2 regions of the Paenibacillus sp. FSL E2-0177 genome follow, and region 1 is predicted to be linked to the other one. Evidence: riboswitches for the same ligand, from Rfam matches in the RefSeq annotation. Region 1 holds a riboswitch; the other holds the start of a gene.
The links. Region 1 has a riboswitch for glycine ahead of gcvT (glycine cleavage system aminomethyltransferase GcvT). Riboswitches for the same ligand answer to the same signal wherever they lie in the genome.

Region 1 (10,512 bases):
GCGAAATATCAAGCTTTTGGCTCAATGTTAGTAGAATGTGACTACGAAAAGCGTTCAATAAAACTTTGAATAGATATAGAATGATTACTCCAATGGATACTATATTCAGAGTCTTCTTTAAGCCAAACGGAAGAATCTCATCTAGCAGAAATTGAAAATAAAAGGCTGATAATATACCTAATATTGTATAGAGCATGGATGTCAAAAAAATTCCTAGTAGCATTCTTCTCTGAGGAATAAGTAAACCAAAAAAACGAGTGAATAAACCCTTGGACTCACCGCCCTTTTTGAACTGAGGGGTAGGAACCATTAATATGAGAACACCGGTCCAGATTTTAAAGAAGTCTTCTGGTGTATATTTAACAATGCCCTTCGCAGGATCCGAAACGACAACTGTTTTTTTTGTGATTTTATGAATAACAACGTAATGCAATAAAGTTTGGTCTATGACCACATGAGCAATAGCCGGAAGGGGGAAATCTTCGAAGAATGCCTCGTGAGTCCCTTTTACAGCCTTGGCAGTGAATCCTAATTTTTCAGCAGCTTTAACAAGGCCATAGGCGCTGGTACCCATTTTATCGGTTCCCGACATCTCGCGAATTTTAGTTATAGGATAGTTGAGACCATAGTTTTTACTTATAGTGGCGAGACAGGCAGCTCCGCAGTCTTTAATATCTTGTTGTTTGACACATTGGTATTTAGTGAATGCCATATAATCCTCCGAAAAGCAATTATTAAATGATGATTTTATATTGTGACCTGTGCTATACAATGAATCATTTATCTTTGTTGCTCATGTAAAATGCAATGAAAAATCCGATCAGGCCTAACGCCACTAATCCTACGCTTAATAAAATATCTCCAGATCTATTGTCACTTCGAATAATACCTTTTGAAGTTAACATATCTAATATGACTAAAGAAAAATAGATGAAAGCATAAATAAAAACTGCTATAAATGTCTTGTTTTTATTTTTCTTATATATATATATACCTGTTAGAAAAATTAAGAAATTCATTATAAACCATTGGGATGGGAGGATTATATTAGGTCTTACAATTAATAAGAATGATATTACTAGCCCTAAAGTAATGTCTATTCTAATTAGATACGATATTAATTTATCTATTTTCAAAAAAATCACTCGCAATCTATTTATGATTATTCTCTTCTTTTATAGAAGAAAAGATGGAGACATATCCATCTGAAGATGAATGTCTCCATCAAAATTTAGAATGAAGTACCCACTAAATATCCGGCAGCCACTGTACCACTTATGTAGACAACTGCGGCTGTGGCTGTTACTGGTGCGGCAGCAACAGCAGACATGATTGTAACCATACCTAACACTCCTGCACCTACCTTGGCCCAATCAACGCCACCATCAATATTGATACTATCTTCAAGTGTAAGTTCTGAAAAACTAGGGGCATATGAAAGCATTTAATTCCTCACTCCTTATAACAGATATTTAATGTTTTAGTCCGCTACCAGTAAGATATCCAGATACTATTGATCCACCCACTGCCATAATCGCAGTAGGAATCGTTACTGGTGCTGTGGTAACAGCGGCTACCACGGTTACCATTCCCAAGACTCCATAAGCAACATTATCCCAATTTATACCTCCGGAAATCTCCATCGTTTCAATGTTGGACAATGTTGAAAATTGACTATTAAGACTCAGTTCCATTCTATTCACCTCCTTTCGAGATAGACGAGTTTTGACTAGTTAAAGAAGACTAGGATTGATGCCAATACAAATATCTATTTTTATATTTTCACTAGTACCTTCAGATAAGTTTATATTATATGCGGATGTTATTTGATGTAGATTGTTTTGAGAGATATATTTGACTAAAAATTCATAAGCAGAATTGATGCCATTCATTTTACCTTCATACATCAAGCAAATTGCATTTATTAACTTGAATTCTTTCTTATATATAAAAGGGGGATTTTTTTTAATTTCTCCTTTTACTGGTACCATAATCTCAAAATCCACCATCTCTATGCCATTATTTCGGGATACAGAATGAGTAGAAGTGATTAAAGGACCGTTCTTTTGGAGGTTATAGTTGTTTAGTGAAAGGATAAATTCGTTTAGTTTATGATGTAAACAACTGGAAGGAATAGTGTTGCGATATGAGACTAAATTAAAATACTGGAATGTTTGTTTTTCATTAATTTTATACAATTCCACTGTGTTATCTCCTTAGAGGTTTCTTTTTTCTATGACTTAAGGCACATTGAATAGAAGAGAGTGTAAGGATAATTATTAATAATAAATGGGGCATCTAGCGGTTATTTAAGTTCTACAAATGTAATTATGGTCTTTATAACAAAGTTTGAAAATATCCCCCATTGGATATTTACTAATATGAATAAATATGTTAATAGTTGGTTGAATCTTCAATATTTAAATATATAATGGTATCATTTTACATTATAAATGATGGAAATCAGGAGGAGTTGGAATTGACAGTAACATACGATCAGACAAAACTTTGGTGTTCAGCTGAAGATCTAAAAAAGGAACAAATGGATTCTATCTCTTCATTGGGTAAAGTCAAAAGTTCAAAGGCCCCACAAAGAACGAGTGCGCACTCTTTTGAGGAGATTGGCCAGGAATCTATTTATCACGAGGCAATGATTCTTTCCCTACATAACGAGATGATTAAAATTAGTAAGTATATATCGGTAGATTTTGCGGCTTTTCTAACAGATGATATGGGGGGAATTCTCGATCTGTATTTCTCTTCAGTACATATAAAAGAAGAATTTGATAAGGCAGGAATAAGAGTTGGGAAGAGTTTTGCCAAACAGGATTTCGGGCTAAATGGTGTTTCACTTTCTATGGAAATGAATTCTATTGGAGTAGTTAAAGGGAGCGAACATACGAATTCTATATTTTCTAATTGGAACTGTGTATGTTCTCCTCTCTACTCAGATGGTGTTATAAGAGGCTATGTAGATATTTCTTTCTACAAAGGACTGCAAATCGAATTTGCTATTCCATTTATGCAACAGATAGCTGAAAACGTTACCGAGAAATGGATGTGGAGTAACCCTGAGATGCAGTTACTTAAACTAGAGTTTAGTTTTGAACAATTCAACTTGACTGCCCGAGAAAAAGAGGTGGCTCAAATGTGGTTATGTGAAAAAAGTGCATTGCGTATTTCTAACGAGTTGGGAATTAGTGAAGGTACAGTTAGAAATGTAGTGAAGAGCATATATAACAAAATGAATGTAACTGACCGTTGGCAGTTCACTAAGAAACTTTCATTTAATCCCGTACATAATCCAGAACTTCTGTATGTAAAATAGCATTTTTTAATATGAGAAAAGGAGACCACGTGTTAAGTGGTCTCCTTTATTTAGTGCGCCCAGCCGATAGTTATGGATTTCGTCCGAAAAGACAAGGGCATGATGCGGTAAGGAAAGCCAGAGCATTCATGAAAGAGGGATATCGATTCGTAGTCGATCTAGACTTGGAGAAATTCTTTGATCGCGTCAACCATGACCGACTGATGATGAAGATTTCGGCTAAAGTGAAGGACAAGAAAGTTCTCCTGCTGATTCGTAAATATCCTCAGTCAGGTGTGATGGAGAACGGGCTAGTAAATACGACAACAGAAGGGACACCGCAAGGTGGTCCACTCAGTCCGTTGTTATCTAACATCGTTTTGGACGAGCTCGACAAGGAACTCGAGAAAAGTGGACACCGCTTCGTCCGTTATGCGGACGACTGTAACATCTATGTGAAAACACTAAGAGCAGGAGAGCGAGTGAAGGCATCCGTCACCAGATTCATTGAGACAAGACTAAAACTAAAGGTGAACCAAGCGAAGAGTGCGGTGGACCGCCCATGGAGACGGAAATTTCTTGGGTTTTGCTTTAGTAGCGATAAAGAGCCCAAGGTGAGGATAGCAAAACAGTCCTTGCAGAAAGCGAAGGCTCGAATTCGGGAGATAACGTCCCGGAAGAAAGCGATGCGAACGGAAGAGCGAATCCAGGAGCTCAATCGATACTTGATGGGATGGCACGGATATTTCTCGCTGGCGGATACGCCAAGTGCCTTTAAAGCGATGGATATGTGGATTCGAAGGAGATTGCGAATGTGTCTCTGGAAGCAATGGAAGAGCCCGAGAACCAAAGTCAAAAGGCTTATATCCTTAGGCGTGCCTAAGGATATAAGCCTTTTGAGTGGGGAAATACTCGGAAAGGGTATTGGCGAATTGCAGGGAGTCCAATTCTGCAACGTGCATTGAATAACCAATATTGGGAATCCAATGGATTAAAGAGTGTATTGGACAGATACAACTCCTTACGGAATACCGCCGTATACCGAACGGTACGTACGGTGGTGTGAGAGGCCGGGGGCTCGCCGCCCCCTCCTACTCGATTTATTATTGAAATATTAACCGCAAGAACAATTCAAAACCGGCTTACGCGCAGCCTGTGTCTCATCCAAACGGCTAATCTCTGTGGTATGCGGTGCGTTGATTACGATTTCCGGTGTCTCCTGCGCTTCTTTAACGATCTGAATCATCGTATCGATGAAGCCGTCTAGCGTTTCTTTACTTTCGGTTTCCGTCGGCTCGATCATCATGCATTCCTCAACGGTCAGAGGGAAGTACACGGTTGGCGGGTGGTAGCCGAAGTCGAGCAATCGTTTAGCAACGTCTAAGGTGCGCACGCCATATTGCTTGAGGTTTTTGCCGGACATAACGAATTCATGCTTACATACACCCGGATATGGGATTTCAAAATACGGCGCCAGACGGTGCATCATATAGTTCGCATTCAGCACGGCATTTTCGGATACCTCACGTAGTCCGTCTGGACCATAGGTGCGAATGTAGGCATAGGCACGAACCAGAATACCAAAGTTTCCGTAAAAAGCTTTCACGCGTCCAATGGATTCGGGTCCGCCGAAGTCGAGTGAGAAGCTGCTATCTTCACTCTTCACCACAGTAGGTTGTGGTAGGAATGGAATCAAGATGGATTTTACGCCGACTGGTCCGGCCCCAGGGCCGCCACCGCCATGTGGGGTGCTCATTGTCTTATGCAAGTTCAGATGCACAACGTCAAAGCCCATGTCGCCAGGGCGGGTAATGCCCATAATGGCATTGGAGTTGGCTCCATCGTAATAGAGTAAGCCCCCTGCTTCATGCACGATCTCAGCAATCTCGACAATTTGGGTCTCGAACAAGCCGAGTGTGCTTGGGTTAGTCAGCATCAGTGCGGCTGTGTCGCTACCGACGGCTGCCTTCAGTGCTTCAAGATCGACCATTCCTTTATCTGTGGAAGGGATCGTGATCGTTTCAAGTCCTGCTGCTGAGGCACTAGCAGGATTGGTTCCGTGCGAGGAATCCGGCACGATAACCTTAGTACGCGTCTCGCCGCGACTTTCATGGTAGGCGCGGATCATCATGAGGCCGGTCCATTCACCATGAGCACCTGCGGCAGGCTGTAAGGATACAGCATCCATGCCCGTCAGCGCGGACAGATCATTTTGCAGGGTATACATTAATTCCAGTGCGCCTTGAATACTTTCTTCCGGTTGGTAGGGATGAATTTTGGCGAAGCCGGAGAAGCGGGCAACATCTTCGTTAATCTTCGGATTGTATTTCATCGTGCATGAACCGAGTGGATAGAAGCCATTGTCTACACCAAAGTTACGACGTGAAAGAGAAGTGTAGTGGCGAATGACATCCACTTCCGATACTTCTGGAAGTACGACGGGTTCGCTACGGAGTAAACCTGATGGAATCAGGGACTCCAAGGTTTCTTCCTGTGGTACATCGCATAGTGGCAAGGAGTAGGCCGAGCGGCCCGGACGGCTTAATTCAAAAATTAGACTTTGCTCCGGTTTCATAAACAGCCCTCCAGTGCGCTAGCGAATTGGTCGATTTCGGTTTTGCTTCTTTTTTCCGTTACGGCAACCAGCATATGTCCAGCAAGTTCAGGATAATCACGACCCAGATCATAACCGCCGAGATAACCGTCCTTCAGCAGCTTAGAATTAATAGCGGTCACGCTGCTGCCTTCAGGAAGCTTCACAACAAATTCGTTAAAGAATGGGGAGGAGAAGGCAAGTTCAGCACCTGTTAGTCCGCTAAGTTTATTAGCAGCGTAATGGCTTTTGCGAATGTTTAGCTCGCCTACTTCACGCATGCCTTCTTTGCCCATAACGGACAAGTAGACGGATGCGCAGAGAGCCAGCAGTGCCTGATTGGAGCAGATATTCGATGTCGCTTTTTCACGACGAATATGCTGTTCACGCGCTTGAAGTGTAAGAACGAAGCCACGTTTACCGTTACGGTCTACCGTTTGGCCAACGATCCGGCCTGGCATGCGGCGCATCAGGTGATCAGCTACGGCAAAGAATCCGCAAGTTGGACCCCCGAGAGAAGCTGGAATACCGAGTGGCTGAGCATCACCGACTACGATGTCGGCTCCAAGTTTGCCCGGAGTTTCAAGTACACCAAGAGCTATTGGGTTGGCGCTGACTACAAGAAGACCTTTAACCGCGTGAATCAGCGGCTCAACCGAGCGAAGATCCTCAATGCTACCGAAGAAGTTAGGCGATTGCACCAGTACTGCGGCAGTATCACCATCGATAGCTTCAGCAAGTTTAGCTTGATCGGTAACACCGTCTTTATAGTCAATCTCCACCACCTCCAGACCCCAAGCATTAGCCGAAGTACGTAGCACTTGGCGAGCCTCAGGATGAACGGTACGGGAGACGATTAATTTTTTGCGTTTGGTAGCACCAGCCGCGAGAACCGCTGCTTCGGATAAAGCTGTAGCGCCATCATACATACTGGCATTGGCAACTTTCATACCGGTTAGTTCGCAAATGTAGGATTGGAATTCGAAGATCGCTTGCAGCTCACCTTGGCTGATCTCCGGTTGATAAGGAGTGTAGGCAGTGTAGAATTCAGAACGGGAAATGACATGGTTGATGACCACAGGGATGTGATGATCGTATAATCCGGCGCCGAGGAAGCTGGCGTGAGAATCAAAGTCGGCATTTTGGTCAGCCAACCCTTTCATGTGGCGCAGCAGGGCGTATTCATCGAGTGGTTCAGACATCGGCATAGTGCCTTGGTAACGTACCGCTTCAGGAATATCGGAGAACAGCTCATCTATAGACTGAATCCCGACGGCCTCCATCATCTCTACGCGGTCCTGTTCTGTCATGGGCAGATAACGGTGCTTCATTAAGGTTTCACTCCTTGGCTTTTTTAAAATATAAGAAAGTACAATTTTCACGCTATACTTTATTCTTCTATTTCTCGCTTAAAAGCTCACCGTCCTTATATGGACGCTAAAGGCGTTTATACTTGTAAAAAGGGGCCTTAATCACTACAGCCTTAAGCTGCTTACCGCGTATCTCTACGTAAACCTCTGTGCCTATTTCACTGTAAGCAGCATCAATCAAAGCCAACCCCAGGTTACGTTTCAGCGTAGGGGACTGTGTTCCGGTTGTGACCTCACCAATCTTAACCCCATCTGCCCAAACAGGATAATGGGAGCGTGGAATGCCTCGATCAATCATTTCTAGGCCGACAAGGCGACGGGGAATCCCAGTTTCTTTTTGCTGTATTAGTGCATCGCGTCCGATAAAGTCTATTTTGTCCAGCTTCACGAAGAACTGTACTCCTGCTTCAAGCGGGGTGATGTCAGCGGATAGCTCCTGACCGTACAGTGGTAATTTTGCCTCAAAACGTAGGGTATCCCGTGCACCCAGTCCAGCAGGTGTTAATCCGTGGGGCGCGCCTGCTGCAAGCAGTCCGTTCCATAACGTTTCTGCACCTTCCAGCGGAGCGTAGATCTCGAAGCCATCTTCACCGGTATAACCCGTACGGGAGATAAGTACCTCTACACCGCAAACGGTAGCGCGTTCGATGAAATGGAAAGGCTTGAGTGCTGAAATAGGAGCATCAGTAACTTCCGCGAGAATGGTCTCTGCCAGAGGACCCTGCAAGGCGAGCAAAAGCGTCTCGTCAGAGACATTAGTGAGCGTGACTTCGCCGAATTCAGAGGTCAAATGCTCTTGCAGCCATTGGAAGTCTTTGTCGATGTTGGAGACATTAACGACGAGCATATAATGCCCTTCGCTTAGGCGATACACGAGTAGGTCGTCGACAACTCCGCCATTTGGATAACAGAGCAGCGTATATTGCGCCGCACCATCTGTAAGGCGGCTGACATCATTGGTTGTCATTTTTTGCAAAAAGTCTTCTGCACCGCTCCCAATCACCATGAATTCACCCATATGCGAGACATCGAACAGCCCAGCCTGCTGGCGAACGGCTTCGTGCTCTTTCACGATACCTGTAAACTGTACTGGCAGCTCCCAGCCACCGAAGTCAATGCACCTGTACTCCGTATAAGCGGAATAGAGATCATAAAAAGGTGTTCTTCTCAAAGCATCCATGTCGTCACTCCCCTTGATCTGATTACATACGAAAAAAAGGACAGGCAGAAGCAATCATGCATAAATGCACAAATCGCTTTCTGCTCTGTCCTTTGTACCTGAGAGTTACCCTGCCGTAACTAGCTTGCAGGTTTCCCCGTTGGTGATCTGACGCATCTAGCCTTGCGTCTGATGCTCTCCAGAGATACGTCCGACAAAGGTCCTTTTGCCTGAGAGATTCACCCCTGTTAGGGCTTACTCCTTCGGCGCCGTCTTCAAGTGAGACAGTCTCTCCCTATGCCATCATCCGCAATTATATTTCTTCGAGAAACGGTTATTGTCTATAAAAAGACGACAACGTCATTTCTTCTTGTATGTCTCCATTAAACGGGTATAGTCGGGCGCTGTCAACAAGAAAACGTCGAAAAAATGACAAATTTAAATTTCCTGTTAGTAATATTGACATTGTGAGCCGGGATAACTTAGGCTATAACTAAATTTAGAACTCCAAATTGGAAATGAGGCGGCTTGAAATGAGTGAAGTATTAGACAACCTTCTTTACAGCGAAGAGCATGAATGGGCACAGCAAGTAGAAGGGCGAGTAGTACGTGTTGGGATTACGGACCATGCTCAGCATTTATTAGGCGACATCGTATTTGTTGAGGTTCCTGAGGTAGGATCGACCATTTCGGCCGGTGACAGCGTAGGCAGTATCGAATCCGTTAAGACGGTATCGGAGTTGTATTCGCCCGTCTCTGGGACGGTTACCAAGGTGAATGATGGATTAGAAGCTAGTCCGGAGCTTATCAATGATCAGCCGTATGGCGGGGGTTGGATTTTTGAGATTGAAGTTGATGGAGAGTATGCTGATGCTGTAAAAGGTCTGTTAGATGCAGCTGGTTATAGCGCGTTAGTTGCTGAATAATTGGAAATCGGGGACGGAAAATAGTCTGATCAAGTGTGATATTCTTAGCAGCAAGTTTCTGTGATTCGGGGACTTGCTGTTTGTGTTTCTTATGTGGATTGTGCGAGTATTCGTAAACCCAATCGAGTGGTTTGAGGGTCTAGTGGAGTATGGAATTAGGGAAAACCTCCCTCATTTTAGACGATTATAGCGTGAGAGTTAGGGTTTTAGGGAATTCCTCCCTATCATCTGGGTAAAACCACTATTTCAGACTAAAAAGAGTAATAATCAGGGAGAAATTCCCTCATTCCGCGATTGGATACGATAATAGGTGAATAATCAGGGAGGTTTTCCCTAATTAAATTGGATGAAGCCCCTTGTAAGCTCAATGTGGTAATTGCAAAGGCCCCTGCCGCCGAACTTAGCTCTGAGCGCAAGCAACTATATTTTATTCCACCTCTTGAAGCTGTCGAAGTACAATGATCTCTACGCGTCGATTTTTCTGTTTGCCTGCTACCGTAGTATTATCTGCTGTTGGTCGGGTATCGGCATAACCTGCATATTGAAAAGTGTCCGGGTTCAGTCCTTCATTATCTAAGAAAAAGCGCAGCACAGAAAGCGCACGAGCACCCGATAGCTCCCAATTGTCGTTATAACGTGAAGCTGATGACACTGGTGTATTATCCGTATGTCCTTCAATGCTGATCGTTGCCCCGATATCTTTAAATAAGCCAGACAACTGCTGAAGAGCAGGAAGGGCTGGGGACTTCACATCTGCTTTACCCACATCAAAAAGAAAACGGTCGCTGAGCGTGATTTCTATGCCCTGCGGTTTGTCGGCTACAAATATTTGTTCACCGAGATTATTCTCCTCCACATAGTGGGTGATCACACCCATTAACTCAGCAAGCTTCGCCTCTTGTTCTCGAAAAGCCAACTCCCGTGCTGAAGGTGTTTCATTCTCCGTTTGTTCATCAGAACCGTCATTTGGTTTTGCAGTTGCGTTCGCATTCCCATCTGTACTCTCTGGTTTGTTGTCAGGGGTCTTTCCAGCATCTAAAATACCATCCCCGCCTTCAAGAACAGTGCTGCTCGACTTGAAAGTCTGGGATAAAGAGCCGGTCACGATATTATATTTGTCAGTGTCCAGGCTGCTCATCGCATACAATATAACGAAA
Region 2 (10,512 bases), 450 kb from region 1:
CATGAAAAAAATGACTAAGAAGATGTCTGTAATTTTAAGTGCTGCTGTATGCCTAGGAGCGCTGGGAATGCCAGCTTTAACTCAAGCATCCAGTGCCCAACCCGCTGTTGAAGCTTCCCTGAATACAACAAAAGTGGCCGATTCACACGATCAGCTTACTTTAAAGGGCAGTGCGCAGTTTGATGGTAACTATATTAAGATCGACCTGAGCCGTGAGGGATCGCTATTTTCAGGAATGCTCGCAGGAGTAACTTTAAATGATAAAGGTGAGCCCTATCTTGCAGAAGGTACTATTGTGGGAATAGACGCCAAGCTCACTCAACCAGGAGGCATTGATTTAAAAACACCACGCTGGATCAGTGACGGTGATGCCAACAAGGCGGTTGTTGTATTGCAGACCGAATGGCTAACTGAGCAACAAAAGGCAAACCTGGCTTCCTCTGAATTGAGTATCCATGTGAAGCTTAACGGAATCGATGAACCGTATGTACTTAAATTTTCTCTCAAGCAAGCAGGATTAGTGCGTAACATTCAGCTGCCTGCTATAAAGAAAGACAACCAATTTGAAATCAAAACCACCCGTGTTGCTGCAGGAGAGACTTCTGTGCGTATCGCTTTAGCGGTTAAAGGGGTTGCCACCCAAGCACAGGCTTTAGGATATGACATTTATGATAATCTGGGAAATGAATTAGAATTTATTGCAAGGGATTCTGTTGCAGCAACTCAAAATACGGTTTCTGAAGATTTATTGTTCGAAGCACCTAGCTCAGCGGCAGAATATCTGATTATCAGACCGTATCAAGCCGTATTTGAAAAAGGCAACACCGGGGCTTATAAAGTAGATGCCAAAGGCAATGTAGTTAAAAATTACAACAAGCAATTGGAGATCAAAATCCCTCTAAAATAATCGTTAGCGCAGCAAACATAAACATATTTATCTAGGAAAAGGGGATTACCTCTCCGGCCGAAGGCTTGAGGTAATCCCCTTCTTTCAATGGAAAGAATGTTCCGTTTTACTGGTCATTTATAGCTAAAAAGCGGATAGTAGCTGTTGTCCCCTTACCTTCAGAACTACTATAATAAATTTCCCCGCCGTACTTTTCTACGATATTAAAGCAAATCATTAATCCTAAACCTGTTCCATTACTTTTTAATGAATAAAAAGGAGTCCCTAGCGACTTAACCTCAGCTTCCGACATCCCGCTTCCTTCATCGATGATTGTTATCTCAATAAAATTATTGTTCCTATTCGCCATAATAGAGATTGATTTACCAACATCCGAAGCCTCTAAAGCATTTTTTATTATATTAATAAGCAGCTGCTTAAATTCAATTTTATTAATAGAGATCATGCAGTCTTCTTCTACATAGGTAACAATTTGATTATCAGATAACATTGCGTAGGAATGGAGCAATCCTGTGACACTCTCAATAACATCCTTCACATCTACTTTTTCTAGCTTTTGTTCTCCATTTGGCTTTGAAAGGGTTAGAAATTGCGAGATAATCTGTTCTACTGTGTTCAATTCATCAATCATTAATTTAAATTTTCTTTTCATAGGATCATCAAATGAAGGATCCTCATCAAAAAACTGCAAAAAACCTCTAACCACTGTCACTGGATTTCTAATTTCATGCGCAACGGCAGCAGTTAATTGTCCAACCATCTTTAAGCGCTCAGATTGCTGTAATTGTTCATAATAAAGCTGCTGTTTTTTCATCCGTTTAAATGATATTTGAAAAATGAAAAATAATAACACTTGAACCGCTATTATATTAATGAAATTCCCTAGAATATCATAATGTAAATATGTATATAGATCCCCTCTATCAATCAAGAGGATATAGCCAAATGTAATTACCATCAGTATTCCATTTATAATGAAGGAAAAATAAAACAATTTTAAATCAAAAAATAGAATAGAGAGTGCAGGAATAAGACAAATGAGGATATAGGTAGTCCAAGTTTGAGGATATAAAAAGAATAGCGTATAAAAATACGCAAATCCAAATAGAATGATAATCTTTCTAAAAGTATGTGTCTCATGCTTAGGGTAAATCCATAAACAAACCGTTAGAAACGCCACACATAAAAAATGAATGATATAACCAAAATCAATTCCATCTAACTCTAGAGTAGATAGTATTAATCCAGACATCATAAGAACGATGATCATTAACATTAATATGTAATAGGTTTTTCGATTCACCCGACTGTAGAACTCTCTCATGAATTCACCACTTTTAAATTGATTGTCGAAATAAGAATTATATCAGCTGAAATAGTAATAAACAATAACTGAAAAAAACTGTAAACTCAATACCCCATTTAATTTCTGAAACTAGTAATTATTGCTATAATCATTGTATTCACTTTAGTTCTGATATCTAAAGCATTAGGATGGTGTTCCCTATGGTATTTGCATTTTTATTTATATTCGCTATGTACGCGGCAACTAACTATTACATTGCGAGAAAGATTTTTAAATGGTTACAACATATATTTTCACATATAAACGGGATCATATATGGAGTCATCTACAGCTTATGTGCGTTATCAATCATTATTAATTTACTATTGTCTTCTTCAGCTATGACGACCGATTCAAATATTGTTAATTTTATTGGTCAATTCGGGGACTATTGGATGGGTATCTACTTCTATTTGTTCTTGCTTTTGATCCTTTCAGATGTAATCTTACTAATTAGTAAATGGATCAAGGTCCTCCCTTCTCCTATACCAGCACGTGTTATTTTTCATACAAGGTCCATAGTATTAATTCTAGTCATAGGATTGGTGTCCTATGGGATTTATAATGCAAATCATTTAAAAGAAGTCACCTATCCGCTCCAAATACATAAAAACACTTCATTAGATCAGTTAAATATCGTCCTGATCAGCGACTTACATTTAGGCTACGTAAATGATGTAAAGTTTATTGAAGACGTTGTTGATCGTATTAATGGACTACAGCCGGATATAGTGTTGATGACAGGAGATATATTTAATGGTAACTACTATGCGCTCTCTAACCCTTCCAAAGGAATAGAGTTATTAAGTACTATTCAGTCAACCTATGGAGTTTATGCTTGTTTAGGTAACCATGATGCAGGACGCTCATACGATGAGATCGTGAACTTTATAGATAAGAGTAATATCAAACTTCTAAATGATGAGCATGTCGTTATTGATAATCAATTCGTTGTTGTTGGCAGAAGGGATTCATCACCGATTGGTAATCAAGGGAACCCTCGAGCAATTACTTCAGAAGTGATGAGTGACATTGATACAAATATGCCCGTTATCGTAATGGATCATCAACCAACCAATAGGATTGAATACGCAGATGACGTTGATTTGATACTTAGCGGACATACGCATCAAGGACAAGTATTCCCTGCAAATCTGATCACCAATGCTATGTTTACAGTAGATTATGGCCACTATCAGAAGAATCCTAACAGCCCTCACGTCATCGTTACATCTGGTGCAGGGACTTGGGGACCGCCATTACGAATTGGCACGAATAGTGAGATAGCACAAATCAAAGTTGATTTTAAATAGACGATAATTTTAGACTGATTAAAAAACATGGAAGAATATCCCGATAGCATACATAAGTTCGAAAAAGAGCATCGACCACATTAATGAGAAAATCCACCACCGTATGCGGTGGTGGATTTCTATGACTGCCTATCTAACTGTAATATCAGCAAGCACCCTCATCGACTAATCATGCCGGATCTCCGTGTTATTTCGAATACCTTCGAGACGTTCTCTTGGATCAGGCGTTATTCTTTCCCTCTTTCTTCTATTTATCGAATACAAAACAAATAATAATATAAACCATAAAGGCGTCAACAATAAGGCCGGACGAGTTTCATCAGCAAATAGCATAATTATGAGTATGATTGCAAACAAAGCTAGAACAACATAATTCACAAAGGGTGTAAACGGTGCTTTGAATTTTGATTTGGCCTGCAATTCCGGCTTCGTCTTTTTATATCGCAAATGGCAAATTAGAACGACGCCCCAAACCCAGATGAAACAAATGGCACTAATTGTTGTCACGATGCCAAAAGCCGTCTCCGGAATCAGCTTACTCAACAAAGCGCCTACAGATAAGACAAGCGTGGATATGAATAAAGCATTACTTGGTACATGATTTTTATTAAGCTTTGCAAAGTTGGCTGGAGCCTGGTCATTTCTGCTTAGATTGTATAGAATCCGGCTTGTTGAGAACATCCCGCTATTACAAGCGGACGCAGCTGAAGTTAATACAACGAAGTTAATAACCCCCGCGGCAATCGGAATCCCCACTAAACTAAATGTTTTAACAAAAGGACTTTCTGCCGGGTTTAGTTCTGTCCAAGCGTTGATGCATAATAAGGCAATAATAGCACCCACGTAGAAAAATAGAATCCGTAAAGGTATTTTATTAATCGCCGATGGGATAGTTTTTTCTGGATTGGAGGTCTCTGCTGCCGATACGCCCACCAATTCCACACCCACAAAAGCAAACACAACCATTTGAAATGAAAGTAGGAACCCTGAAATGCCGTTTGGAAATACTCCCCCATGTGCCCAAATATTACTGAGCGCAACGGTTCCGGTAGTTGTTTTGAATCCAATCACCAGTAAGACTACCCCGATAGCAATCAATGCGAGAATAGTGATTACCTTAATTAAAGCAAACCAAAATTCCAATTCGCCAAAGCTTTTTACCGTTAATAAATTGAGTCCTAATAAAATAATTAAACAAATGACTGCGGGTATCCATTGCGGGATATCAAACCAATATTGTACATAGACCCCAACAGCTATAATATCGGCCATAGCCGTCATGATCCAACAAAACCAATAGGTCCATCCAGTTACAAACGCCGCCCGCGGTCCAAGATAGTCTTCGGCAATGTCTGTAAAAGATTGATAACCTGCTTTAGACAACAGAAGTTCTCCTAATGCCCTCATCACAAAAAAAATAGCGATACCCACGATTAAATAAGCAAAAATGATCGATGGTCCTGCCAGTTGTATAGCTTTGCCTGATCCTAAAAATAATCCGGTACCGATGGTTCCACCAATCGCAATGAGCTGAACATGCCGATTCTCTAAATCTCTCTTTAATTCTTGTGCTGCCATTTCGAACTCCCCCTTATGTGAAAAAAATAACAAGTAAAAATGATAACAAAAAAGAGATTGGATACGCTCCAATCTCTTAGGTCTAAGAATAATAAATAAAATACATTCCTTTATTCTGACGATGATCAGAATAACAAATGAATTATCTAGTACTCTTCTGTCCTTTTGCCTGAGATTGTGAACCCTTCGGCGCCGGGGGAATCCCCCACGGTCTCTCCAGAAGCTGCTCCTGCTATAGTGTGATCCATAGCAATCATAGCTTGCGAATTATTTAATTGTTATGCCGCTAACTTCATTTTTAATATTTTTCAATACTAATCATTGTCAAATATTTTGTCAATAACATTAATTACCGCTTTATTTCAACTGCGAAATACGCGAATATCACGCATTGCTTCGGAAACATCGCAACCAACAGATCAAGATTGGCTGATGGTTAATATGAAAAAAGGGCTATCTCATTGTAGAATTCTACTCCTGAGACAGCCCCTTTATGTTTTGAAACACACTCTATTAGTGGCTTGTCAGCCAAGCCGCCAACTCTTCTGTCTGACTCAGAATAGCTATCGGGTCCCAGTAGCCGGAGCGATCGCTTGTCCAAAGAAATACGTGATCATTTTTGACTGCTGGCAGTGCGCCCCAGATCGGGTCGGCTTTAAGTTCATCCAGCTTTTTCGAGTCGGAGGTAAGAATAATATAGTCACCGGCATACTTTGGTAAGACCTCAGCAGAGAATGAAGCCCAGCCCGGATCGGCCATTTCGGCGGCGATATCCGCAGGAGGCTTAAACCCTAATCCATTATAGATTGGTTGTCCACCTTTGCCGAAGTCTGTTCCGACGGCCATCAAGCTGTTTTCAGACCATTCAATAATGGAAAATGTGCTATCTGCAGGCACAACCTTCAATACGCTCTCCTTGGCATTGGCCATACGGCTGTCATAGTCTGCAAGCCAGGTTTTGGCCTTATCTTCTTCACTAAGCAGCTCACCGAAATAACCCACTTCCTCATGTACCGTTTTTAAGGAAGCGTATGGAATAACGACCGTAGGTGCGATTTTTGACATCTGCTCATTTAGCTCAGGATAAAAATCATCCATAATAATCAAATCGGGATTAAGCGACAGAATTTTCTCTACATTTCCATTTCCGTCCCCTATATTCTCAACGTCTTTCAAATACTCCTGAAAATATGGATTTTTAATATGATGTTCGGAGGTTCCGATAGGTGTAATGCCAAGCGCAATTAAGCTGCCGAGATATTCACCTGCAACAATTCTTTTGGGATGAAGGGGGATCTCCACCTCACCGTTAACCGTTTTAACGATTTTGGTCTTCGGCTGCTGTGAGGCAGCATTCTCCGTAGCACCGTTTGTACCACATGCGCTCAGTACCAAAATGAAGCTTAACAGCAATACCGATGCCAGCGTAGGCCTTGAATGTTTAAACATGAATGAATCTCCCTCTTGATCAAAATGATACTGATAATCGTTATCAATATAATCAGTATAGTCAAATGATTCAAGGGCAACAATGGAGGATTCTATGTTTGTGGCAGGACTATCTTCTAGTTTGTTCTTTCTGGAATGCAATTCTCTATAGCTAATCGGGGAAACACCCTTATACTTTTTGAACAGCCTGCCCAAATAACTAGGGTCTTGATAACCGACGCCCACTGCAATTTCCTTCAGCGTAGCATCTGTTTCCAGCAGAAGTGCCACCGCTTTTTCGATGCGCACCTTAATTAAGTAATCAATCGGGCTAAGTCCAGTACGGATTTTGAAGTAGGAAGATAAATGGGGGACGCTATAGTTCAGGCTTTCCGATAATGATTCCAGCGTAATGTTATCCGTATAATGTTCATGGATAATGTCGGCGATCCGGGCGGCCAGATCACGCTTAGTCGTATTAACACCGTGCACCGACATTTGATGGAGTAGCTCATACACAAACTGATGGAGTAAAGTGCGAACATGCAACCGCGCAAGCGGCTGCGGCTTCTCCCACTCCTTAAACATCTCGCTCACTATGCGATACAGCGCTACCGAATTGTCAGGCGTCATGCTGTACGAATGATCAAAGGATTTAGCGCCCTCGTATAGCGTAGCAATCTCTAAGGGTAGTGAGGGATGCATACTCACTTTATAATAAATGCTATAGTAATCCAGCCCCTCGCTGCCTGCGTCAATGTTGAGCACAGTTCCTTTGCCTGCATGAAGCACTGTAAAGCGCTGTAAACGGTGAACTTGGCTTCCCAGGTTAACTGTAGCATTACCGTGAATCGACATAAGAAACAGCCTTGAGGGGACGTAATAGGAAGGTATAGATTCGCCAGGTCTAAGGGTCATCCGACGAATATCAACTACTTTGCAATTCGCGTGATTCCATACAGCAATAAGGTCATTGATGTCCATGATTGACTAACACCTTACATGTTTTCGTTTGAAGCCGAGCTGCGATTTATCAACTGCCTTTTGAATATTAATTGAAGCATTCAAAATCTTGCTTTTTGCACTACCGGTATGGATTTCCACCGGGCCAACTTCCTTTGCAATCTCAACCGCTTTATCATGAAGCGGCAGATAGGATACGCCCACAGTGTAGATGAAATTGTTCATTGCATATTTCGTTCGCTCAGGAGCTTCATGAATCGTGTTTTTTGCAAGCTCCAACATAGCGGCCAATTTTTCTGCGGAAAATTCACTGTCCGGGCGATTTCCGAGCAGCCAGCAGTAACAGTTCCAGCCCGCCGACATTTTCAGCTCTATCTCACTTGCAATCCATTTATCAGAAACCTCTTGCGCAATATCCGTCTCCGCCAACGTTACTGCCACCACAAAGTCCGATAGCATATAGAAATAAGCGCCAGCAATCCACCGCTCAAAATCCGACTCTGACATTGCTTTAGGCTCCGCGATCACCCCGGCAAAATACATAGCGTCGTAATTTCCCGTAGCATAAAGCTGCTCGGCCAAGGGTTGATTATGTTTTATTTTTCTGAAGATAGGCTTCATCTGGCCTGTGGCCACACCAAAAAGCGGTTCGTGCGCGCCATTGGATAGATATATTTTCTTGGTGCGTTCCTTGCCGAGAGCTTCAAGCTCTTGCATGACCGTTTCTAAATCCATTGTTCGCACTTCCTTTTTAGATTATTGGCTAGGGACTCAAACTTTACTTGAATATATCATAAAAGCCCTTATAAATACCTTCTTTTATACATCAAGGTAATTTGCCCCGCTATGTATTCAGCGCTATATTGGTTGCCATCCTTAATCCACCACATAATAATCCCCAGTAGTGAGGCTGCAATAATATCAACGGAGACTACCTCCTTAGTAAGGTCAATGTTCCTCGCGTTTCTTCGTTTTTCGACAGTACTTTTTAACAGGTTGGTCAAGTGTTTTTTGAAGCCTTTATGCTCAATCAATACAGCAAAAACTTTCCGGTATTCAAAAAAATAATTTAAAAAGGTGACCAGCTGCTCCTGTTCGTTGTTGCTCTTCATTTGTAATAGCGGTTCAACCTTCATGGACAGGTCATCGAAGATTTCATGTACGATCTGGCGCAATAAATCGTTAATATCCTCATAATGCAAATAAAATGTTGCGCGATTTAGTTCCGCGCGGTTGGCGATTTTTTGGACGGTCAATTGCGAAATCTCCACATTGTCGGCCAATAATGAAAAAACGGCGTTCTTAAGCATCTTTTTTGAGCGAATAGCTCGTGGGTCAACTCTTTTATGTTCAGTCATTTCATCCCTCTACTATCGTTTAAATGGCCTTTCATCAACTAATTTGCCTATTCTGTCGATTAGTCGACATTTTCAATAAAATTGCAAATAGGAATACTATTTAAATCCTGATATGATTTATTTTATTGACACTATGTCGAAAAAGCAATGAAGAGAGGACTGCAACATGCAAGAAGACATTAAGAAAATAAATAAAGGGATCTTACTAACCATCTTAATCTTTGGTTGTTTCTTATCCACACTCAATCAGACGCTTTTAAATGTCGCCTTAAGTAGTCTGATGGATGTATTTGATGTCATGGCAACAACCGTACAATGGATTTCAACAGGATTTATGCTGATCAACGGGATTTTGATTCCGATTACGGCCTATTTAATGAAACGTTTTACAACACGGCAATTATTTATAAGTGCCATGTCATTTTTATTAATCGGTTCTATAATTTGTGCAGCAGCGCCGAGCTTTAGTCTACTCTTAATCGGACGAATGATCCAAGCTGCCGGTGCTGGCATTATAATGCCGCTCATGATGAGTGTTGTGCTGGCGATCTTCCCCGTTGAAAAACGTGGCAGCGCTATGGGACTGCTTGGACTGGCGATGATATTCGCTCCTGCTATTGGGCCAACGCTCGCGGGTTTTGTTGTCGAATACCACTCTTGGCGCTGGTTATTTATCGGGCTTATTCCACTTGTCCTCATTGTTATAGCGTTGGCACTCAAGTATTTAGTGAATGTATCTGAGACGTCTAAGTCGAAGCTTGATGTCATAAGTGTTCTTTTATCAACCGTCGGATTTGGCTTAATTTTATACGGCTTCAGTAGTGCAGGCAGTAAAGGCTGGGATGATGTAATCGTGATCCTGACCTTAGGGATTGGGGTCGTGGTAACAGCCGTATTCTGTCTTCGACAAATCAAATCGGATGATCCGCTGCTAAACCTGTCGGTCTTTAAAAATAAGGTTTTTACGATGACATCTCTTATTAACGTATTAATCACGATGATGATGTACGCAGATATGATTTTATTGCCTATTTATCTGCAGAATGGCCGCGGGTTTACAGCATTTGATGCAGGACTACTATTGTTGCCGGGCGCACTCGTAAATGCGTTCATGTCACCCGTCACCGGTAAACTATACGACCGTTTCGGTGCGAAGCCGCTGTTCATCATTGGTCTATTGTTTATTATTCCATCTATGTGGGCGGTAACAGATTTATCTGAATCAACTACGTATACGTATCTAATGATTCGTACTATTGGCCTGCGAATTGGATTAAGCTTCATTACTATGCCACTCAATACAGCCGGACTAAATGCGTTGCCCAAACAACTTGGCACTCATGGTACAGCTGTGAACAATACCGTTCGCCAAATTGCCGGGGCCATTGGTACTGCTGTCGTAATTACAATTTATACAGTGCAGGCAACAAGCCATGCAACTACAGTGATGCTGAACAATCCCTCCACTACTCCTGAGATTCTTAAATCCCTTACATCAATTCTTGGGGCAAGTGACGCCTACTACTTCATGATGATTTTATCCATTGCCGCATTTGTTATAACCTTATTTATGCCCACGAAAAACAATATTTCTGATTTATAAATGGAATATATATTCAA

Region 2: another riboswitch for glycine. It lies ahead of MHI25_RS30390 (amino acid permease); the one in region 1 lies ahead of gcvT (glycine cleavage system aminomethyltransferase GcvT).

Annotation. Positions count from the first base shown of each region.
Region 1 is NZ_CP150307.1:6,372,957-6,383,468, reverse strand. It holds gene MHI25_RS28505 (peptidase domain-containing ABC transporter) at 1-712, opposite strand, end outside; gene MHI25_RS28500 (hypothetical protein) at 1,232-1,444, opposite strand; gene MHI25_RS28495 (hypothetical protein) at 1,473-1,694, opposite strand; gene MHI25_RS28490 (hypothetical protein) at 1,734-2,204, opposite strand; gene MHI25_RS28485 (LuxR C-terminal-related transcriptional regulator) at 2,480-3,328, shown strand; partial or broken gene MHI25_RS28480 (reverse transcriptase domain-containing protein) at 3,397-4,373, shown strand; gene gcvPB (aminomethyl-transferring glycine dehydrogenase subunit GcvPB) at 4,422-5,882, opposite strand; gene gcvPA (aminomethyl-transferring glycine dehydrogenase subunit GcvPA) at 5,879-7,231, opposite strand; gene gcvT (glycine cleavage system aminomethyltransferase GcvT) at 7,338-8,450, opposite strand; glycine riboswitch at 8,638-8,736, opposite strand; gene gcvH (glycine cleavage system protein GcvH) at 8,963-9,355, shown strand; gene MHI25_RS28455 (flagellar motor protein MotB) at 9,783-10,512, opposite strand, start outside.
Region 2 is NZ_CP150307.1:6,822,029-6,832,540, forward strand. It holds gene MHI25_RS30375 (DUF5643 domain-containing protein) at 2-907, shown strand; gene MHI25_RS30380 (HAMP domain-containing sensor histidine kinase) at 1,014-2,177, opposite strand; gene MHI25_RS30385 (metallophosphoesterase) at 2,414-3,565, shown strand; gene MHI25_RS30390 (amino acid permease) at 3,731-5,143, opposite strand; glycine riboswitch at 5,291-5,373, opposite strand; gene MHI25_RS30395 (AraC family transcriptional regulator) at 5,657-7,555, opposite strand; gene MHI25_RS30400 (DNA alkylation repair protein) at 7,562-8,269, opposite strand; gene MHI25_RS30405 (TetR-like C-terminal domain-containing protein) at 8,338-8,892, opposite strand; gene MHI25_RS30410 (DHA2 family efflux MFS transporter permease subunit) at 9,059-10,495, shown strand.